DNA from 4 places in the Bifidobacterium sp. LH_450 genome. Region 2 is predicted to be linked to each of the others. Evidence: riboswitches for the same ligand, from Rfam matches in the RefSeq annotation. Region 2 holds a riboswitch; each other region holds the start of a gene.

Evidence for each region. Region 2 has a riboswitch for thiamine pyrophosphate ahead of AC1AXT_RS01330 (ABC transporter permease). Riboswitches for the same ligand answer to the same signal wherever they lie in the genome.
Region 1: another riboswitch for thiamine pyrophosphate. It lies ahead of tenA (thiaminase II); the one in region 2 lies ahead of AC1AXT_RS01330 (ABC transporter permease).
Region 3: another riboswitch for thiamine pyrophosphate. It lies ahead of AC1AXT_RS03745 (ECF transporter S component); the one in region 2 lies ahead of AC1AXT_RS01330 (ABC transporter permease).
Region 4: another riboswitch for thiamine pyrophosphate. It lies ahead of thiM (hydroxyethylthiazole kinase); the one in region 2 lies ahead of AC1AXT_RS01330 (ABC transporter permease).

Annotation. Positions count from the first base shown of each region.
Region 1 covers NZ_JBKEUU010000002.1:258,104-262,556, reverse strand. The annotation lists gene AC1AXT_RS03660 (aldo/keto reductase) at 193-1,020, shown strand; gene AC1AXT_RS03655 (YhbY family RNA-binding protein) at 1,307-1,615, shown strand; gene tenA (thiaminase II) at 1,686-2,429, opposite strand; TPP riboswitch at 2,421-2,550, opposite strand; gene AC1AXT_RS03645 (YccF domain-containing protein) at 2,645-3,004, shown strand; gene AC1AXT_RS03640 (metallopeptidase family protein) at 3,025-3,396, opposite strand; gene AC1AXT_RS03635 (hypothetical protein) at 3,406-3,561, opposite strand; gene AC1AXT_RS03630 (AMP-dependent synthetase/ligase) at 3,883-4,453, opposite strand, start outside.
Region 2 covers NZ_JBKEUU010000001.1:282,198-286,650, forward strand. The annotation lists gene eno (phosphopyruvate hydratase) at 51-1,343, opposite strand; TPP riboswitch at 1,515-1,662, shown strand; gene AC1AXT_RS01330 (ABC transporter permease) at 1,650-2,483, shown strand; gene AC1AXT_RS01335 (ABC transporter substrate-binding protein) at 2,592-3,587, shown strand; gene AC1AXT_RS01340 (ABC transporter ATP-binding protein) at 3,584-4,291, shown strand; gene mfd (transcription-repair coupling factor) at 4,406-4,453, opposite strand, start outside.
Region 3 covers NZ_JBKEUU010000002.1:286,493-290,945, reverse strand. The annotation lists gene AC1AXT_RS03750 (ATP-binding cassette domain-containing protein) at 1-999, opposite strand, end outside; gene AC1AXT_RS03745 (ECF transporter S component) at 1,315-1,935, opposite strand; TPP riboswitch at 1,974-2,082, opposite strand; gene AC1AXT_RS03740 (M20/M25/M40 family metallo-hydrolase) at 2,109-3,491, opposite strand; gene AC1AXT_RS03735 (DUF3043 domain-containing protein) at 3,632-4,240, shown strand; gene AC1AXT_RS03730 (dihydrolipoyl dehydrogenase family protein) at 4,399-4,453, shown strand, end outside.
Region 4 covers NZ_JBKEUU010000001.1:538,096-542,548, forward strand. The annotation lists gene dusB (tRNA dihydrouridine synthase DusB) at 1-295, opposite strand, end outside; gene AC1AXT_RS02325 (glycine--tRNA ligase) at 399-1,874, opposite strand; TPP riboswitch at 1,950-2,050, shown strand; gene thiM (hydroxyethylthiazole kinase) at 2,042-2,935, shown strand; partial or broken gene AC1AXT_RS02335 (thiamine phosphate synthase) at 3,074-3,688, shown strand; gene thiD (bifunctional hydroxymethylpyrimidine kinase/phosphomethylpyrimidine kinase) at 3,797-4,453, shown strand, end outside.

The DNA of each region.
Region 1 (4,453 bases), on a different contig from region 2:
CGGCTCCGCGGCGCCGGCAGCAGCCGCCTAGCATCCCGCCCTCCCCTGCACAAGCCCGCTTGTTCGCTTCCAGCGGCTTCTCCCAGTGCAAACGGCGCTTTGCTCCGGGCGCCCGTCTTCCTAGGATGGTGGGCAACGGCCCGGGGCGCCTTGGGGCGCCGCCGGCACATCGCAAGAAAAGAGGCTTCATCCATGATGCATCGCACGGCCCTGAACAACGAGGTCATGATCCCGCAGATCGGCTTCGGCGTCTTCCAGCTCGACAACGGCAAGGACACCGAGGACGCCGTCTCCACGGCGCTCGAAACCGGCTACCGGCTGCTGGACACCGCCACCGTCTACGGCAACGAGGAATCGGTGGGCGCCGCCGTCGCCTCGAGCGGCATCGCCCGCAACGAGCTGTTCATCACCACGAAGGCGTGGAACACCGACATCCGCAAGGGCCGCGTCAAGGACGCGCTGCGCAAGAGCCTCGACGACCTGAAGATGGACTACGTCGACCTCTACCTCATCCACTGGCCGGTCGAAGGCTGGCAGCGTGCCTGGGAAGACATGCAGTCGCTGTACGAGGACGGCCTGGTACGCGCCATCGGCGTGAGCAACTTCGAGCGCGAGAACATGGAGGCGGTCCTGTCGATGGGCGGCGTCGTCCCGGCCGTCGACCAGTTCGAGTCGTCGCCGCAGTTCCAGAACACCGACCTGGTGAGGTTCTGCCAGTCCAAGGGCGTCGTCGTCGAGGCGTACCAGCCGCTGGGCGGCCAGGACAGCGCCGCGAAGGTGCTCGACAACCCGGTGCTGATCGAGATCGGCACGAAGTACGGCAAGTCGCCGGCGCAAGCCGCGCTGCGCTGGCAGATCCAGCGCGACGTCATCCCGCTGCCGCGCTCGCGCCACGCCGCGCGCATCGAGCAGAACTTCGACGTGTTCGACTTCGAGCTTTCCCCCGAGGATATGAAGGCCATCGATGCCATCGGCACCGGCGTGCGCAATGGCGCCGACCCGAGCCACATCGACTTCTAGCCTTCCCTGTAACGCTTCGGTCCTTTGCGCCTGCGTGCCGGACTCATTCCCCACCCCTTTCATCGTCCGTCGCGAAGGCCTTTGAATCGAACGAAACGCCCGCCGTGCGCAGAACGTATGCGCCGCGGGCGTTTTCCTTTGCCGCCGGTTGCCTTGTTCCGGCGCCGCCGGTACGATGGCAACCGGCTTTGCCGGGCAACGCTCCGCGGGCGCCGTTTGCGCAATCCCCGGCGAGAGAAACAAGATTTTCAGGAACAAGATGTACGAACCACAGGAAAGGCAACCCATGGCATCGCTTTCGAAGAAGCAGATCAAGCAGCTGCGTACGCTGGCCAACCACCTCAACCCGCTCGTCCAGATCGGCAAGAACGACCTGAGCGACACGGCCATCGCGCAGGCCGACGAAACGATCGAGAAGCGCGAGCTCATCAAGTGCGCCGTGCTCGACGGATCGGGCCTGGACGCCAAGGATGCGGCGCAGGGCCTCGCCGAGGCGCTGGGCGCCGAAGTGGTGCAGGTCATCGGCAACCGCTTCGTGCTGTTCCGCCGCTCCCGCCGCACCGACATCGAGCATATCGCCCTCGTGCGCGACTAGTCCTGTCCGCTTCCCGTGGGACAGCTGACGGTTTCCCAGGGGCGCCCCGGCCGGCTGGGAGCGCCGCGCCCTACCGCTCCCAGCCGGGCTTCCAGGACATCTGCCTGCGGTAGGCGCTGTCCCAGAACATGTATTCGTTCTCCACGCCGTCGACGAAGAGGTCGGTCAGTTCCCGCCGCTTGTCTTCGCCGGCTTCCTGCGCCATCGGCTCGATATGGTCGATCAGCCACTGCGCGCCGGACCAGAACGAACCGGTGCTGTACATGTCGATCCATGGCCGGTACGGGTTGGTTTCCAGCGTGCCGGCGAACTCTTCGGCAAGCCGCTGGCCGTAGTCGGCATACACCCATGCGCACGGCAGCACCGCCACCATCACGTCGAGGATGTCGCCGCCGTAGGCGATGGCGAGCATGTTGGAGGTGTACGCCCGCGCGAACGCCGACTGGCGCGACTGGGCCAGCGTTTCCGGCGTGATGCCGAAGGACGCGAGGAACGAGCGGTGCAGCGACGTCTCGACGTGGAACACGTCGTTCTGCACCTTCGCCATGAACTGCATGATCTGTGGATCGTCCGTCTTGGCGAGCGCCAGCGCGTGGACCTTCGCGTAGTCGTTGAGGTAGAGGGAATCCTGCGTCATGTAGAACGCGAACCGGTCGCGTTCCAGCGTGCCGGCGCCCAGTTCGCGCAGGAACGGCTGCCGGTAGCCTTCCTCCCACACCGTATCCGCCGCCTGCCGCAGCGTCGCCGCAAACGGCGGCAGATTGCCAGGCATCGTCGGCTTGGATTCATCGTACGTCATCAAAGCATGCGTCATCGGAGCACTCCCTACGCTGGTATTGGCCATTTCAGGTTCGAAGGGTCAGGCCGCCAGGCCTTTCTCAACCGCTCCGGCAGCGTCCTGCGACGTCGCCGGCCTGGTTCCCCTGTGTCTGTCCGTTTCATCCAACCAGAACGCGGCGACGATTCCTTCCGGCAATCTCCACGCCGCCTCCACGCCGCGCACGCCCCAATCCCCTACACTTGGATGGCATGAGACTTCTGGCAAACATCATCTGGCTGGTGTTCGGCGGCCTGGAGCTGGCGTTCGGATGGGCGGTCATCGGCGTAGTGCTGTGCATCACGATCGTCGGCATTCCGCTGGGCGTGCAGGCATTCAAAATGGCCGGCCTCACGCTCACGCCGTTCGGCAAGTCCGTGCAGTACGGCGGCGGGGTCGGCTCGCTGATCCTCAACATCGTCTGGGTCGTCCTGGCCGGCCTGTGGATGGCGATCGGCTACGTCGCCGCCGGCGTGGTCAACTGCGTCACGATCGTCGGCATCCCGTTCGGCCTGCAGTCGTTCAAGATGGCGAAGCTGGCGCTGTGGCCTTTCGGCGCCACGATTGAATAAAGGCGGCAATACAGGGCGGCTCAGTATCCGTGGCTGTGCAGGTACGCGTCGTCGAACCCGAAGTAGTGGCCGAGTTCGTGCAGCACCGTCTTCTGGATCTGCTTGACCATTTCGGCGTGGGTATGGCAGACGCGTTCGTGCGGCCCCTTGTAGATCGTGATCTTGTCCGGCAGCACTCCGGCATACGACGTCGTGCGCTGCGTAATCGGAATGCCCTGGTACAGCCCCAGCAATTCGCCGCCCTGCGTGCATCCGACGCTGCTCAGCTCCTGCCGGGTCGGTTCGTCGGCCACGGTGATCGCGATGTTGCTCAGCGCCTTCTTGAACTTGTCCGGCAGCGCCGCCACCGCTTCCGTCACGGTGCGTTCGAACTCCTGTTCGCTCATCTTCATACGACTACCCTACCGGTTCCCTAGCCGAGATTCCGCGGAATCGCCTTCAGCCGGCACCGGCACCTTCTCGGCGTCCTTCTCGGGCGCCCACGACGCCCGGTCCGCCGTGAAGACGAACAGTCCCGCGAACGCGAATACTATGACTACGACTGCAACGCTCAACATGTGGATCCCCCTGCCATGCCGTGGCTGCGTCATCCCAACGCAGCGCTTTCCTCGGCCCTTCCAGCTCAGCGGTTCCCCAACCGCCTTCGCTCTCCCTACGCCTTCAATATACGGGGGTTTGGGTTCCCGCGTAAGCGATTCCTTCAACCGAGTAACGCCAGCGTGTTCCAATCCTTTTCACAGGAAAGCATGCAGCCCCCATACTGCCCGATACCGTCGATGCCGCCAAACGGCAAGTGCGGAGCCCTTCCGGAGGAAGGAACCCCGCACTTTGCATTGCCGGTCAATCAACGCCCTGTATGGCGGATTTCGCCGGGAACGTCAGGCCTGCTTCTTGCGCGGCACGTAGATGACGGTGTCGATGAGCTTCTTGTAATGGTCGGTGATCTGCTTGCGGCGCGTCTTGAGGGAGGCGGTGAGCATGCCGTTTTCCTCGGTGAACTGCTCGGGCAGGATCTCGAACTTGCGGATCGACTCGGCTCGCGAAACGCCTTCGTTCGCCTTGTTGATGATGCGCTCGACTTCGGCGTGCACGATCGGGTTCTTCGCCATCTCCTCGAGATTGGCTGCCGGCGCGGCGCCGCGCGACTGCAGCCAAGCATTGCCGTCTTCCAGATCGAGCGTGACCAGGGCGGCGACGAACGGCTTGCGGTCGCCGATGACCAGGCACTGCGAGACGACCGGCGACGTCATCACCGTCGTTTCCAGCGCGGACGGCGAAACGTTCTTGCCGCCCGCGGTGATGATCAGGTCCTTCTTGCGGCCGGTGATCGTGATGTAGCCTTCGTCGTCGATGTCGCCAAGGTCACCGGTATGCAGCCATCCGTCGGTGATCTGCTCGGCCGTCACCTCCGGCTGGTTGTGGTAGCCCATGCAGATGCTTTCGCCCTTG
Region 2 (4,453 bases):
TAGTGGCTCACGCGCGGCGCTGCAGCGATGCTACGGCCGCGCGATGTCTATCACATGTACTTCTTGCAGGCCTTGAAGGCGTTGTAGCCGGCGTACTCGGCGGTCGAGCCAAGCTCTTCCTCGATCTCGAGCAGGCGGTTGTACTTGGCGATGCGCTCGCCGCGGGCCGGGGCGCCGGTCTTGATCTGGCCGGTGTTCTTGGCGACGGCGAGGTCGGAGATCGTCGTGTCCGGGGTTTCGCCGGAACGGTGGGACACCATGGAGGTGAAGCCGTTCTTCGTGGCCAGCTCGATGGCGTCGAGCGTTTCGGAAACGGTGCCGATCTGGTTGAGCTTGACGAGCAGCGAGTTGCCGGCGCCCATGTCGATGCCCTTCTTCAGGCGCACCGGGTTGGTGACGAACAGGTCGTCGCCGACGAACTGCAGGCGGTCGCCGAGGGCCTTGGTGATCTTGGCCCAGTCTTCCCAGCCTTCTTCCTGGAACGGATCCTCGATGGAGACGATCGGGAACTCGTCGACGAGCTTCTCGTAGAAGTCGAGCATGTATTCGGCGTCGCGGTCTTCGCCGTCGAAGCGGTACTTGCCGGTCTCCTTGTTGTAGAACTCGGAGGAAGCGACGTCAAGGGCGATGCCGATCTGCTTGCCCGGCTCGTAGCCGGCGGCGGAGATGGCGTCCATGATGTACTTGAGCGAGTCCTCGTTGGTCTTCATCTTCGGCGCGAAGCCGCCCTCGTCGCCCAGCCCGGTGGCCAGGCCTTCCTTCTTCAGGACGTTCTTCAGCGTGTGGTAGACCTCGACGCCGGCCTGCAGGGCCTCGGAGTAGGTGTCGAAGCCGTACGGGGAGATCATGTACTCCTGGATATCGGTGGCGAAGTCGGCGTGGGCGCCGCCGTTCATGATGTTCATGTTCGGAACCGGCAGGATGTGGCCGTTGGTGCCGCCGATGTAGCGGTACAGCGGCAGCTCGGCGGACTGGGCGGCGGCATAGAGCGCGGCCAGCGAGACGCCGAGGATGGCGTTCGCGCCCAGACGGTCCTTGTTCGGGGTGCCGTCGAGCTCGATCATCAGGTCGTCGAGGGCGCGCTGGTCAGTGGCGTCCATGCCAATGATCTTCGGCGCGATCTCTTCGTTGACGGCCTTGACGGCGTTCAGGACGCCCTTGCCGAGGTAGACGGACTTGTCGCCATCGCGACGCTCCCAGGCTTCCGCCTCGCCGGTCGAAGCACCGGACGGCACGAGGCCCAGGCCACGGGCGCCGTCTTCGCAGTCGAGAACGACCTCGACGGTCGGGTTGCCGCGGGAATCAAGAATCTGGCGTGCATACACGCTTTCAATTGCTGCCACAACTGCTCCTTTATGTGTAGGTTGTGATGACAAGGCCAAGCGTAGTGCGCTTATTGGACGATGACGCACCTGCAGGCGGCCGTTGCCGTGCGCGCTCACAAATGCCTCGGCGGCCTTTCCGCATTGCGGAATGCGCACCGTTGCCTGACGCCCCCATGCCCTACTGTGGCTGCTTGTGGCACGGGGTGCCTTCGATTTCCCCTTAAAAACGCTCGCGCATCCGTCGACTGGGCGCCGAAGCGGGGCCGGAAGGCTGAGATCATACCCGTCGAACCTGATATAGCCAGCACTATCGAAGGGAATGTCATGTCCGACGTTTCATTGCCGGCGCGCAGCACTGCGCATTCCGGCGATTCCGACGCGCCTGCGCAGCGGGCGCCATCCGCCAGACGCCGATGGAGCGTGGCTGCGCACGCCGCGCTGCCATGGTGCTCGATTGCGCTGCTTATCGCGCTGTGGGCGTGGGCCACCCGCAATGGCGGCTCGTTCCTGCCCTCCCCCGCGCAGGTCGTGGCCGCCGGCGCCGACCTCCAGGCCGAAGGCATCCTGCTGCCCTCGCTCGCCACCAGCCTTGCGCGCGTAGGGCTCGGCCTGGGCGCCGGGCTGGTGGCCGCCATCGCCCTGGCCGCGCTGACCTGCTCGTCGTCGCTGGGATACGCCATCGCCGACAAGCCGGTGCATATGCTGCGCTCCATTCCCTTCCCGGCGCTGACGCCGCTGCTGATCATCCTGCTCGGCATCGGCGAGACGATGAAGGTCACGCTGATCGCCATCGGCGCATTCGGCCTGATCTACGTCAACCTGCGCGACGCCATCCGCGGCATCGACCCGAAGCTGATGGAGCTGGCGCGCGCCTACGGCCTGACCCGCATGCAGACGCTGCGCAAGGTGCTCCTGCCGGGGGCGCTGCCCGGGCTGATGACCGGCCTGCGCTTCGCAACGGTCGTGGCGTGGATCGCGCTGGCCAGCTGCGAAACCGTCAATGCCTCTACGGGACTGGGCTACATCCTCTCGCGGGCCCAGCAATTCTCCCGCACCGACCAGATGGTGCTGTGCATCGCGGTCTACGCCGTGCTTGGGCTCCTTTCGGAAGCGCTGGTCAACCTGCTGTCCAAGGCGGCGATGCCCTGGCGCCGCTAGCGCGCCATAGGCCGCGCCGGCGTCAGGACGCCATCGGGGCCGGCGCAAGCATCCCCAATCAATCCAACCCCCATCAATCCAATGACCCATCGAACGCAAGGAACAACCATGACCATTGCCAGAACCACAGGGCTGCAGCGCGCGGCTGCCAAGGCCGTCGCGGCGGCCGCCGCCTGCCTCGCCATCGCGGCAAGCGCCGGATGCGGCGCAGCCAACGCGGACGGCTCCGGAGAACAGGCCACGATACGCGTAGCCTACCTGTCGACGGCCAACTACCTGACCACGCTCAAGGACGAGGATTTCGTCAAGGATACGATGGCGCCGTATGCCGCCGAATTCTCCGGGCCGTTCAACGTGCCCTCCGAAGCGCAGCAGGCCGTGCTGTCCGGCAACGCGGATACGACCAGCACCGGCACCGGCCACTTCATCAAGCTGGCGGCCGAGGAAGTGCCGTGGGTAGCCTACGCGATCGAATACTATACCGGCGATTCGCAGGGCATCGTGGCGGCACCGGGCACCGGCATCGAATCCGTGGCCGATCTGAAGGGCAAGCGCATCGGCATCGACAAGAAGGGCGCTACCGGCGACTATATCGTGCACGCCGCGCTGGAAGCGGCCGGCATGAGCGCCGACGACGTCGAGGAAGTCGAGCTGAGCCAGAACGATTTCTCGGCAGCCTTCCAGTCCGGCCAGATCGACGCGCTCGCCTCCTACGACCAGAACCTCGCGGCCGGCATCGCCACCGAAGGCTCCAGGCTGCTGGTGACCGGCGACCAGTACGGTTCGAAGAACGTGAGCATCCACATCGTCTCGAAGGCATTCGCCGACGAGCACCCCGAAGTGGTCGTCAAGATGTACGAATCGCTGAAGGCGGAGGCGGACAAGGCCGCCGAGGACCCGTCGCTCATCTACGACGCCTATGCGGGCTTCGGCGCCTCCGAGGGCATCATGGACGTCATCAAGGGCTTCAGCGTGCCGACGATCCTGCCGGTGGACGCCGACGGCCGCGCCATGCTCGACGAACTCGCCCGGCAGTACGTGGACTTCGGATTCATCGACGAAGCCCCCGACCTGGACGACTACGTGATGGACTGCACCGCATGAGCGCCGGCGACGGGGCCCTGGTGGCGCAGCTGGACGGCATCGGCGCCCGGTACGGCAGCACCGAGGTGCTCCACGACGTTTCGCTCTCCGTCCATCCAGGCGAATTCGTGGCGGTCGTCGGGCGTTCTGGCTGCGGCAAGTCCACGCTGCTGCGCATCATCGCCGGGCTCATGGAGCCGAGCGCAGGCCATGCCGCGTCTACCGAGCGCAAGGCGATGATGTTCCAGGATGCGCGGCTGCTGCCATGGAGCCGCGTGAAGGACAACGTCATGCTGGGACTGGCCGGCGGCAAGCGGCAACGTGAACAGGCCGCCAGCCACGCATTGCGGCTCGTGCAGCTCGAGGACCATGCCGGCAAATGGCCGGCCGGCCTGTCAGGCGGCCAGCAGCAGCGCGTGGCGCTCGCCCGGGCGCTGGCGCGCCAGCCTGACCTGCTGCTGCTCGACGAACCGTTCGGCGCGCTGGATGCGTTGACCCGGTTCGACATGCAGGACCTGCTGGTCCATGTGAAGGCCGCCACCGGCTGCGCCGTGGTGATGGTGACGCACGACCTTGCGGAAGCCGTCAGGCTGGCGGATACGGTCATCGTGCTGTCCGGCGGCCGCGTGGACGGCGTCGTATGCCCCGGGCGCGAATCGCTGGACGAATTCGGGCGCCCCCGTGACCATGCCGTCATCGAGGACCGGCTGCGAGCGCTGTTGTAGGGACGCGCGACCGGGCCGGAAACCGGGAGGGGCCGCAAGCCATCGCCATTGGCTTGCGGCCCCTTCATGCATCATGCTTTCCGTCCCGGGCTTTCTGGCACTGGGCTCCTTGTACTAGCCTTTCTGCGAGCGGGGAGCGGGCTTCCATGCCAGGTCGGCGAG
Region 3 (4,453 bases), on a different contig from region 2:
CGCCTCGCCGTTGCGTCCGATGGCCAGGTCGCGCGCCTCGAGCACGACGTCGCCTTCGCGAACGCGCGCCGCCGCGGCCTGCGTACCGTTCCGCGCGGACCGCGCAGCGCCCTGCTGACCGCTGCCCTGGCGTTGCGCCGTCCGAGGCACGGCGCCGCCCTCCCCCTTCGCAGCGCCCTTGCGATAGCGTTCGGGAATCCAGATTCCCAGCTCGTCGAAATCGAGGGAATCGTCGGCGAACACGGCGTCGGGGGTGCCGTCGGCGACGACGGCGGTCGCCCCGCCGACGCGCCCGAGCACGACGACGCGGTCCACCAGGTCAATCCAGTCGTCGGCATGGTGCTCGACGAGCAGCATCGTGGCGCCGGTGCTTTCGAGCACGCGGCGCACCGCCCCGACGACCTGCACGACGCCGGCCGGGTCGAGATTGGCGGTCGGCTCGTCCAGCAGCAGCACCTCCGGCTGCATCGCCAGCGCGCCGGCCAGCGCCAGCCGCTGCATCTGGCCGCCCGACAGGTGCATGACGGACCGGTCGAGCTGGATGCCGCCGAGCCCCACCGCGTCCAGCGCCTCGTCGACGCGCTGCCAGATCTGCCCGCGCGGCACGTCGAGGTTCTCCGGGCCGAAGGCCACGTTGTCGCCGATGCGCTGGAAAATCGCCTGCGCATCCGGGTCCTGCAGCACCAACCCCATCTTGCCTTGCGCATGGTGCACGGGAATGCCGGCGACGTTGATCGTCCCCTCGGTCACGCCGCCGTCCGCGTCGGTGACGGCTTCGACGGAGGCGCCCCCGACGTCCTCGCGCCGTTCGGCGATCTCGCCGGCATCCTCGCCCAGGAGTCCCGCGGCGCCTTCGAGGATCGTCGACTTGCCGATGCCGGACGCGCCCAGCAGCAGCACGTGCTCGCCCGGCTGGATGGACAGGTTCAGGCCGCGCACGGCGAATTCGGCGCGCGAAGCGTGCCGGTAGCCCCATTCGATGAACTGCAGCGCCGGCATCGCCCGCAGTTCGCGCTTTTCGCGGCGCAGCGAACGGTGCCCCGCGGCCGGTCCCTCAAGCCGCGCCCCTTCGTCGGGAAGCACCCGTGCCGCCCCCGGCGCGCCTGCGCGCCGCGGCGACCGTCCCGCGCCGCCGGACGGCGGCCGGGTCGGCGCCGGTTCCGCCGCGGACGGCATCATCGTCTCTCTTGCCTTCTGTTGCATGGAATCTCGGTTTCCTTTGAACAAGATTTTTCTCGGCTGGGTATCGAAACCGCCGAAGCGGCGGACCGCTCCGGCGGAAAGGAAGGAAATAAACAATCTGGGGGAGCCCCGCTACGCCAGGCCGCGCACCTCCCTGCAGGAAGCGAACCGGTCGAGCGCGCCGGTCCGGGCGAGCGCGCGGTACAGGTACCACATGGCGACGCCGGCCACGAGCGCGCCGGAGACGATGGTCGTCAGGAAATAGACGATGCCGTAGCTGCCGGTGATGCTGATGGCCTGCAGGTTCGTGAAGAACGAATAGCCCCAGCAGAAGACGCCCGAGAGCGCTCCGGACAGGGCCATCGCCGGAAGGTTCCACTTGCGGTAGCGCAGCAGCGCGAAGCCGAGCTCGGCGCCGGCGCCCTGCGCGAGCGCGATGAGGAACGTCGAGACGCCGCCCCACTGGTTGCCCAGCAGCGCTTCGAGGATGCCCGCGACGACTTCGGCGTAGATCGCGGCGCCCGGCTTGCGCACGATGACGGCGGCAAGCGGGCCGGCGAACAGCCACAGGCCGTTGATGATGCCGGCGAGTCCCGGCACGATGGCTTCGAGCGCGCTCCACGGCGCGGCTGTGGCGATGGCGACGACCCAGTAGATCAGCGCGGAAGCGACGCCGATGACCGACGCGACGGCGATATCGACGACGCGCCATTTGAAGTGGGCCTGGGGTGAGGAAACTGCGGTTGCAGACATGATGGGTTCAGTGCCTTTCGTCGGTGTTCTGCGGTCAAGGCACGGGTACGTCGACGTCCGTGCGCCAGCATTGCCTGGATTCACGTTCAATCGGTCGGGGCGTAGAGCCCCTCTCAGCCGGATAGTCCAGCTCCCGTGTCAGCAACCCATCGTAGGGGGCTGCCCCGACTATGTCACTCGGCCGGCAGCGGGCGGTTGCCGAGACGCTCGAGCAGCAGCGCTTCGGCCACGATGTCGGCCTTCAGGCCGTCCACGCTGACCGATTCGTTGGGGCTGTGCGCGTTCGACTTGGGGTCTTCGGGGCCGGTGACGAGCACCTCGGCGTCGGGGAAGATGCGCTTGAGTTCGGGGATGAACGGAATGGAGCCGCCCTGGCCCTGGTTGACCGGCGCCGTGCCGAACGCCTCCTCCATCGCCTCCATCATGTCCTTGGTGACGGCCGAATCCGGGTCCATCGCCCAGCCCATGCCCTCCTCGAGCATCGTCACCTTCACTTCGGCGCCGAACGGCGCGTGGTCCTCCATGTGCACCTGCAGCGCCTCGAGCGCGGCGTGCGGGTTCTGGTCGGGCGCGGTGCGCAGGCTCAAGCGGAACGTCGTCTCCGGCGAGATGACGTTGAACGAGTCCGCCACCGGCGTGGCGTCGAAGCCGATGACGGTGCAGCTCGGCTTCGTCCACAGCCGCGAGGCGAGCGAGCCGGTGCCGGCGAGCCGGTAGGAGTCCACGACCCCGAGCTCGGCGCGCAGGTCCGCCTCGCTGACGTCCTCCTGCAGGCCGCCGATGGGTTCGCCGCCCTTGAGGCCGCGCACGGCGAGGCTGCCGTCCTTGTCGTACAGCGAGGCGATCAGCATCGCGGCGACGGTGTTCGCGTCGAGCACCGGGCCGCCGTACTGCCCGGAATGCACCGGGTGGCCGAGCACCTTGACGTGCACGTCGCAGGTGGCGTTGCCGCGCAGGCTCGTCGTCAGGCTCGGCACGTCCGGGGCCCAGTTGCCCGAGTCGGCGACGATGATGACGTCGGCCTTGAGCTTGTCGCGATGCTCCTCGATGAACGGGATGAAGCTGGGCGAGCCCATCTCCTCCTCGCCTTCGATGAACACCTTGATATTGACGCGCAGCTGGTCGCCAAGCGCCTTGAGCGCGCCGACATGGATCGCGATGCCGGCCGCGTCGTCGCACGAGCCGCGTCCGTAGAGCCGCCCGCCGCGTTCGGTCGCCGCGAACGGATCGCTGTCCCAGGCGGCCGGGTCCGGCACCGGCTGCACGTCGTGGTGCGCGTACAGCAGCACCGTCGGCGCATCCGGATCGATGACGGTCGAGCCGACGACCTCCCACGCCCCCGGCGCCCCGTCGGCGCCCTTCGCCTGCACGACCGAAGCCTCCACGCCGGCGTCGCGCAGCGCGTCGGCGACGAACTGCGCCGAACGGCGCATGTTCTCGCCGCCGATGCCCTCCGCCGACACCGACTTGAGCGCGATCTTGCGTTCCAGCAGCTTCAGAATCTCGTTGAATTCAGATTCGACCCGCGTACGGATTTCTTTTCCCGACAGCCCCACGGCATCCCTCCAAGATTTTCACAATGGCCACGGCCGCTTCCAGCGTCGCCGCAGCGGCCGTTCTTCCCCGTATTCTAGCCGTTTTGCAGCCGGCGCCCGTTCGCGGCCAGCGTCGAGGCCAATCCGTAGGCTTGCTAACCATGGCTTTGTTCAAGAAAGAAGAGGAAACGCAGGCGCAGGAGGCGGCTTCGGCGCCGGCGGCCAAGGAAGGCGGCAAGGGCCGGCCGACCCCCAAGCGCAAGGAAGCGCAGGCGCAGAACCTGCGGCCGCTGGTGCCGCAGAACACGAAGGAACAGCGCCAGCGCGCCAAGGCGAGGCAGCGCGCGAAGGAAAACGAAGAATACGAGGCGATGAAGGCCGGCGACATCAACAAGATGCCGAAGGCCGAGCGCCTGCCGTGGCGCGTATACATCCGCGACTATGTCGACGCCCGCTTCAACATCGGCGAATACTTCATCCCGGTGGCGATCGTCATCCTCGTGCTGTGCGTGCTCGTCACGATCGTGTGGCCGTCGCCGATGATCTCGCTGATCCTGATGATGATCATGTACATCTACCTGTTCGCCATCATCATCGACGTCGCCGTCATGTGGCACAAGCTCAAGAAGCAGCTCGTCGCCAAGTTCGGCGAGGCTTCGGTGGCCCGCGGCTCGCGCTCCGGTTCCTATGCATGGAGCCGCGCGATCCAGCTGCGCCGCTGGAGGCTGCCCAAGCCGAAGTACAAGGAACGCGGCCACTGGCCGAAGTAAATCCCCAGCCGCACAGGGCGGTTCGGTCCGGCCAGGTCCAGTCCGCTCCGCCCTGGCGACGTCGGGCTCGGCGCACGCAGGAGCAGCCCCGGCGCAGCCCAGGGCATGGCGGTTGACGCAACGATTGCAAACGAGGTGACATGGCAGGCGAAACGACGATGCGCGATTCGTTCGATCTTCTGGTCGTCGGCGGCGGTCCCGCCGGCTATTCGT
Region 4 (4,453 bases), 260 kb from region 2:
CGACCAGCGCCCGCGCCGTCACCATTTCGGCGACGTACAGGCCGTCGGGGCCATAGCTTTCGCACAGCACGCGGAACGGCCAGTTCGTCACGCCGGCCATCGGGGAAAGGATGACCGGGGTCTTGACGACGAGATTGCCCAGCTGGACGGGTTCAAGCAGCCCGGAGGCGTCGGCCACGTCCTGCGCCGGAGAGTGCGCGGCGCCGCGCGCTTTCGCCGGATCGACGGCGCGGGGGTCCAGCCACGTCGTTTCCTCATGTTCATCCAGCACCGTCAGGGGCTGCTTCGAACTCACGTCGTTCCTTTCAGTGGTCGAAATCGAAGATATTGAAGATTGCCAAAGATTCACCAGGCCATGGGGCTCCCGGCCGCGCGGCCGGAAGCCCCATGGCGGCCGATCAGTACAGGCCGCCCGCTTCGGCGATCTTCACCGAATCGGCCCATGCCTCGCCGCCCAGCTCGACCGGCTTTTGCGGCACGCGCACGCGCTTGTCCTCGATGCGGGCGCGCACGTAGTCGGCGACCTTGTCGAGCGCGACGCGCTCCTGAGCCATCGTGTCGCGTTCGCGGATCGTGACGGCCTGGTCGTCGATGGTGTCGAAGTCGACGGTGATGGCCAGCGGGGTGCCGATTTCGTCCTGGCGGCGGTAGCGGCGGCCGATGGCGCCGGCCTCGTCGTAGTCCACCATCCAGTCGTTCAGGCGCAGGTCGGCGGCCAGGTTCTGGGCGATCGTCGCCAGTTCCGGCTTCTTGCTCAGCGGCAGCACGGCGGCCTTGTACGGGGCCAGGCGCGGGTCGAGACGCAGGACGGTGCGCTTGTCGACGCCGCCCTTCGTGTTCGGGGCCTCGTCGACGTCGTACGCGTCCACGAGGAAGGCCATGAGGGAGCGGGAAAGGCCCGCAGCCGGCTCGATGACGTACGGCACGTACTTCTCGCCGGTGGCCTGGTTGAAGTAGCTCAGGTCCTCGCCGGAGTGCTTGGCGTGCGCGGACAGGTCGAAGTCGGTGCGGTTGGCGACGCCTTCGAGCTCGCCCCAGTCGGAGCCCTGGAAGCCGAACTTGTACTCGATGTCGACGGTGCGCTTCGAGTAGTGCGCGAGCTTCTCCTTCGGATGCTCGTAGTGGCGCAGGTTCTCCGGCTTGATGCCCAGGTCGAGGTACCACTGCGTGCGCGCGTCGATCCAGTACTGGTGCCATGCCTCGTCCTGGCCGGGCTCGACGAAGAACTCCATCTCCATCTGCTCGAACTCGCGGGTACGGAAGATGAAGTTGCCCGGCGTGATCTCGTTGCGGAAGCTCTTGCCGGTGTTGGCGATGCCGAACGGCGGCTTCATGCGCGCCGACGTCATGACGTTCTTGAAGTCGACGAAGATGCCCTGCGCGGTTTCCGGACGCAGGTAGTGCAGCGAGTTCTCGTCCTCGACGGGCCCGAGGTTCGTGCGCAGCATCATGTTGAAGTCGCGCGGCTCCGTCCAGTTGCCGCGGTTGCCGCAGTTGGGGCACACGATGTCCTTGAGGCCGTTCTCCGGCAGCTTGTCGCCGTGCTTCTCGGCGTACGACTCGACGAGCTTGTCCTCGCGGTTGCGCTTGTGGCAGCTGAGGCATTCGACGAGCGGGTCGTTGAACACCGACACGTGGCCCGAGGCGACCCACACGGCGGACGGCAGGATGATCGACGTGTCGACGCCGACGACGTCGGCGCGGGTGACGACCATCGAACGCCACCATTCACGCTTGATGTTGTCCTTCAGCGCCACGCCGAGCGGACCGTAGTCCCAGGCGGAACGCGTTCCGCCGTAGATCTCGCCGGCGGGGAACACGAACCCGCGACGCTTGGCGAGGGAGACCACTTCATCGAGTTTGGATACAGCCACAATGCACCTTCTGGTTTGAACGGTTTGGGGTTTTAGACAAAATAACCTTACCGTCCGCTGCATACACTACATTGAACGCGTATGCAGGGGTGCCCCGCCGGGGCTGAGAGGGCTGCAAGCCCGACCCTTCGAACCTGTTGGCTAGAACCAGTGTAGGGAGCACGACCATGGCCCAGAATGCCGAATATTCCTTTACCACCGTCCCTTCTGCCGATCCGCTGCGCGGCGCGGTGCGCCAGGCCGCGACCGACGTGCGCGCCACGACGCCGCTGGCGCAGAGCTTCACCAATTTCGTGACGATCAATCTCGTTGCCAACGCCCAGCTGGCGGCGGGCGGCACGGCGGCCATGAGCTTCCTGCCGTCCGACATCATCGACACGGCGGCCGTATGCGGCGCGACGTACGTCAATGTCGGCACGCTGCTGCCCAGCTATCGCGAGGCGCTGGGCGAAATCTGCCGCGATTTCGCCGACAACGGGCGCAAGTGGGTGCTTGACCCGGTGGCCGCCGGCATCGGCGCCGACCGCACGGCGATCCTGAAGGCGATGAAGGCGACGCCGCCGACGATCGTGCGCGGCAACGCTTCCGAAATCATCACGCTGGCGAACATGTGGGAACTCGACGTGCCGGAACGCTCTTCGCAGCTCGCCGGGGTCGAGGCCGCCGACGACGTCGACGACGCGGCGCAGGCCGCCGTCGCGCTGGCGCGGTTCCTGCGCGACGGCTCGCCGGACGGGGCCGCGGCGGTCGCCGTTTCCGGGGCGGCCGACCTGGTCACCGACGGCGAGCGGACGCTGCGGCTGGCCGGCGGCAGCGAAATGATGACCAAGATCACCGGCGCCGGCTGCTCGCTCGGCGGCGTCGTGGCGACCTACCTGTGCGTCGCCGACCCGCTGGTCGCCGCGCTGGGCGCGTCGATGCTGTACAACGTGGCGTCCGAAGAGGCGGCAAAGGAGGCGACCGGCCCGGGCTCGTTCCAGACGGCGTTCCTCGACCGGCTGTGGAATACCTCGCCGGAACAGATCGCCGCCGCCCCGCTGGCCGACGAATGCGTGCGGTGAGGGGCGGCAACGCCGGAAAGCCGGGGAATTTTCGCAAGGCAGCGGATTCGCAGGATAAGGGATTTCGCGAGGCAAGGAATCTTGGATAGCGAACGCAAGGAAGGGACGGAGGAGACCGTGGACATTCCATTCGATTCAATGCGCCAGTCGTTCGATCTGGGGTGCTATTTCGTCGTCGGGCCGCAGGACTGCGCCGGCCGCGACGTCGCGCAGGTCGTCAGCGCGGCGCTGGCCGGGGGCGCGACGTTCATCCAGCTGCGCGTCAAGCCGGGGGACGCCGGCGACATCGTCGCGATGGCGCGCCGCATCGCCGACGTCATCGCGGCGCACGGCCTAGCGCAGCGGGTGGCGTTCGTCATCGACGACCGCGTCGACGCAGCGTGGCAGGCGCGGCGCGAAGGCATCAAGGTCGACGGCGTGCACATCGGGCAGAGCGACCTCGACCCGGTGGCCGCGCGGCGGCTGCTCGGGCCGGCGGCGATCGTCGGCCTGTCGGCCAAGACGCTGGAGCAGGTCAAGGCTGCCAATGCGCTGCCGGAAGGCACCATCGACTATCTGGGCGCCGGGCCGGTGCATCTGACGGCCACGAAGCCGGACTGCAGGCTGCCGGGCGACAGCGGCGACGGCACGCTGGACGCGGCGGCGATCGACGCGCTGTGCGCGGCGAGCCGCTACCCGGTGACGGTCGGCGGCGGCGTCAAGGCCGCCGACATCCCGATGCTCGCCGGAACGCAGGCCGACGGCTGGTTCGTCGTGTCGGCGATCTCGGCCGCCGACGACCCGGCGCAGGCCACCCGGGAACTGGTCGAGGCATGGCGGTCGCGGCGCGGCGAGGGGACGCACCGCCATGCGGCGAACGCGATGCGCGAAACGCTGCCGGCGGTGCTGACGGTCGCCGGAACCGACTCGTCGGGCGGCGCCGGCGTGCCGGCCGACATGAAGACGATCATGGCGCTCGGCTGCTTCGCCGAATGCGCCGTCACCGCCGTTACCGCGCAGAACACGACCGGCGTGCAGGCGGTGGAGGAAATCTCCCCCGACGTCATCGCCGCGCAGATCGAATCGGTGTTCGCCGACATCCCGCCGGCGGCCGTGAAGATCGGCATGGTGTCGTCGGCCGCCGCCATCGAGGCGATTGCGCACGAACTGGCGCGGGTAGGCGCGACGAACATCGTCGTCGACCCAGTGATGGTCGCCACCAGCGGCGCGAAGCTGATTGCCGACGACGCCGTCGCCACGCTCACCGAGCGGCTGTTCCCGCTGGCGCGCGTGATCACGCCGAACATCCCCGAAACGCAGGCGCTGTGCGCGGTCATCGGACGTCCGCTGCAGATCGCCGGCGAGGACGGCATGGCCGAAGCGGCCCAGCGGCTCGCGGCGACGTTCGGCTGCGCCGTGCTCGTCAAGGGCGGCCACGGCACGCGCGACGCCAACGACGTGCTCGTCACCCCCAAGGGCGCCGTGCGCTGGTTCCACGGGCGCCGCATCGACAATCCGAACACGCACGGCACCGGCTGC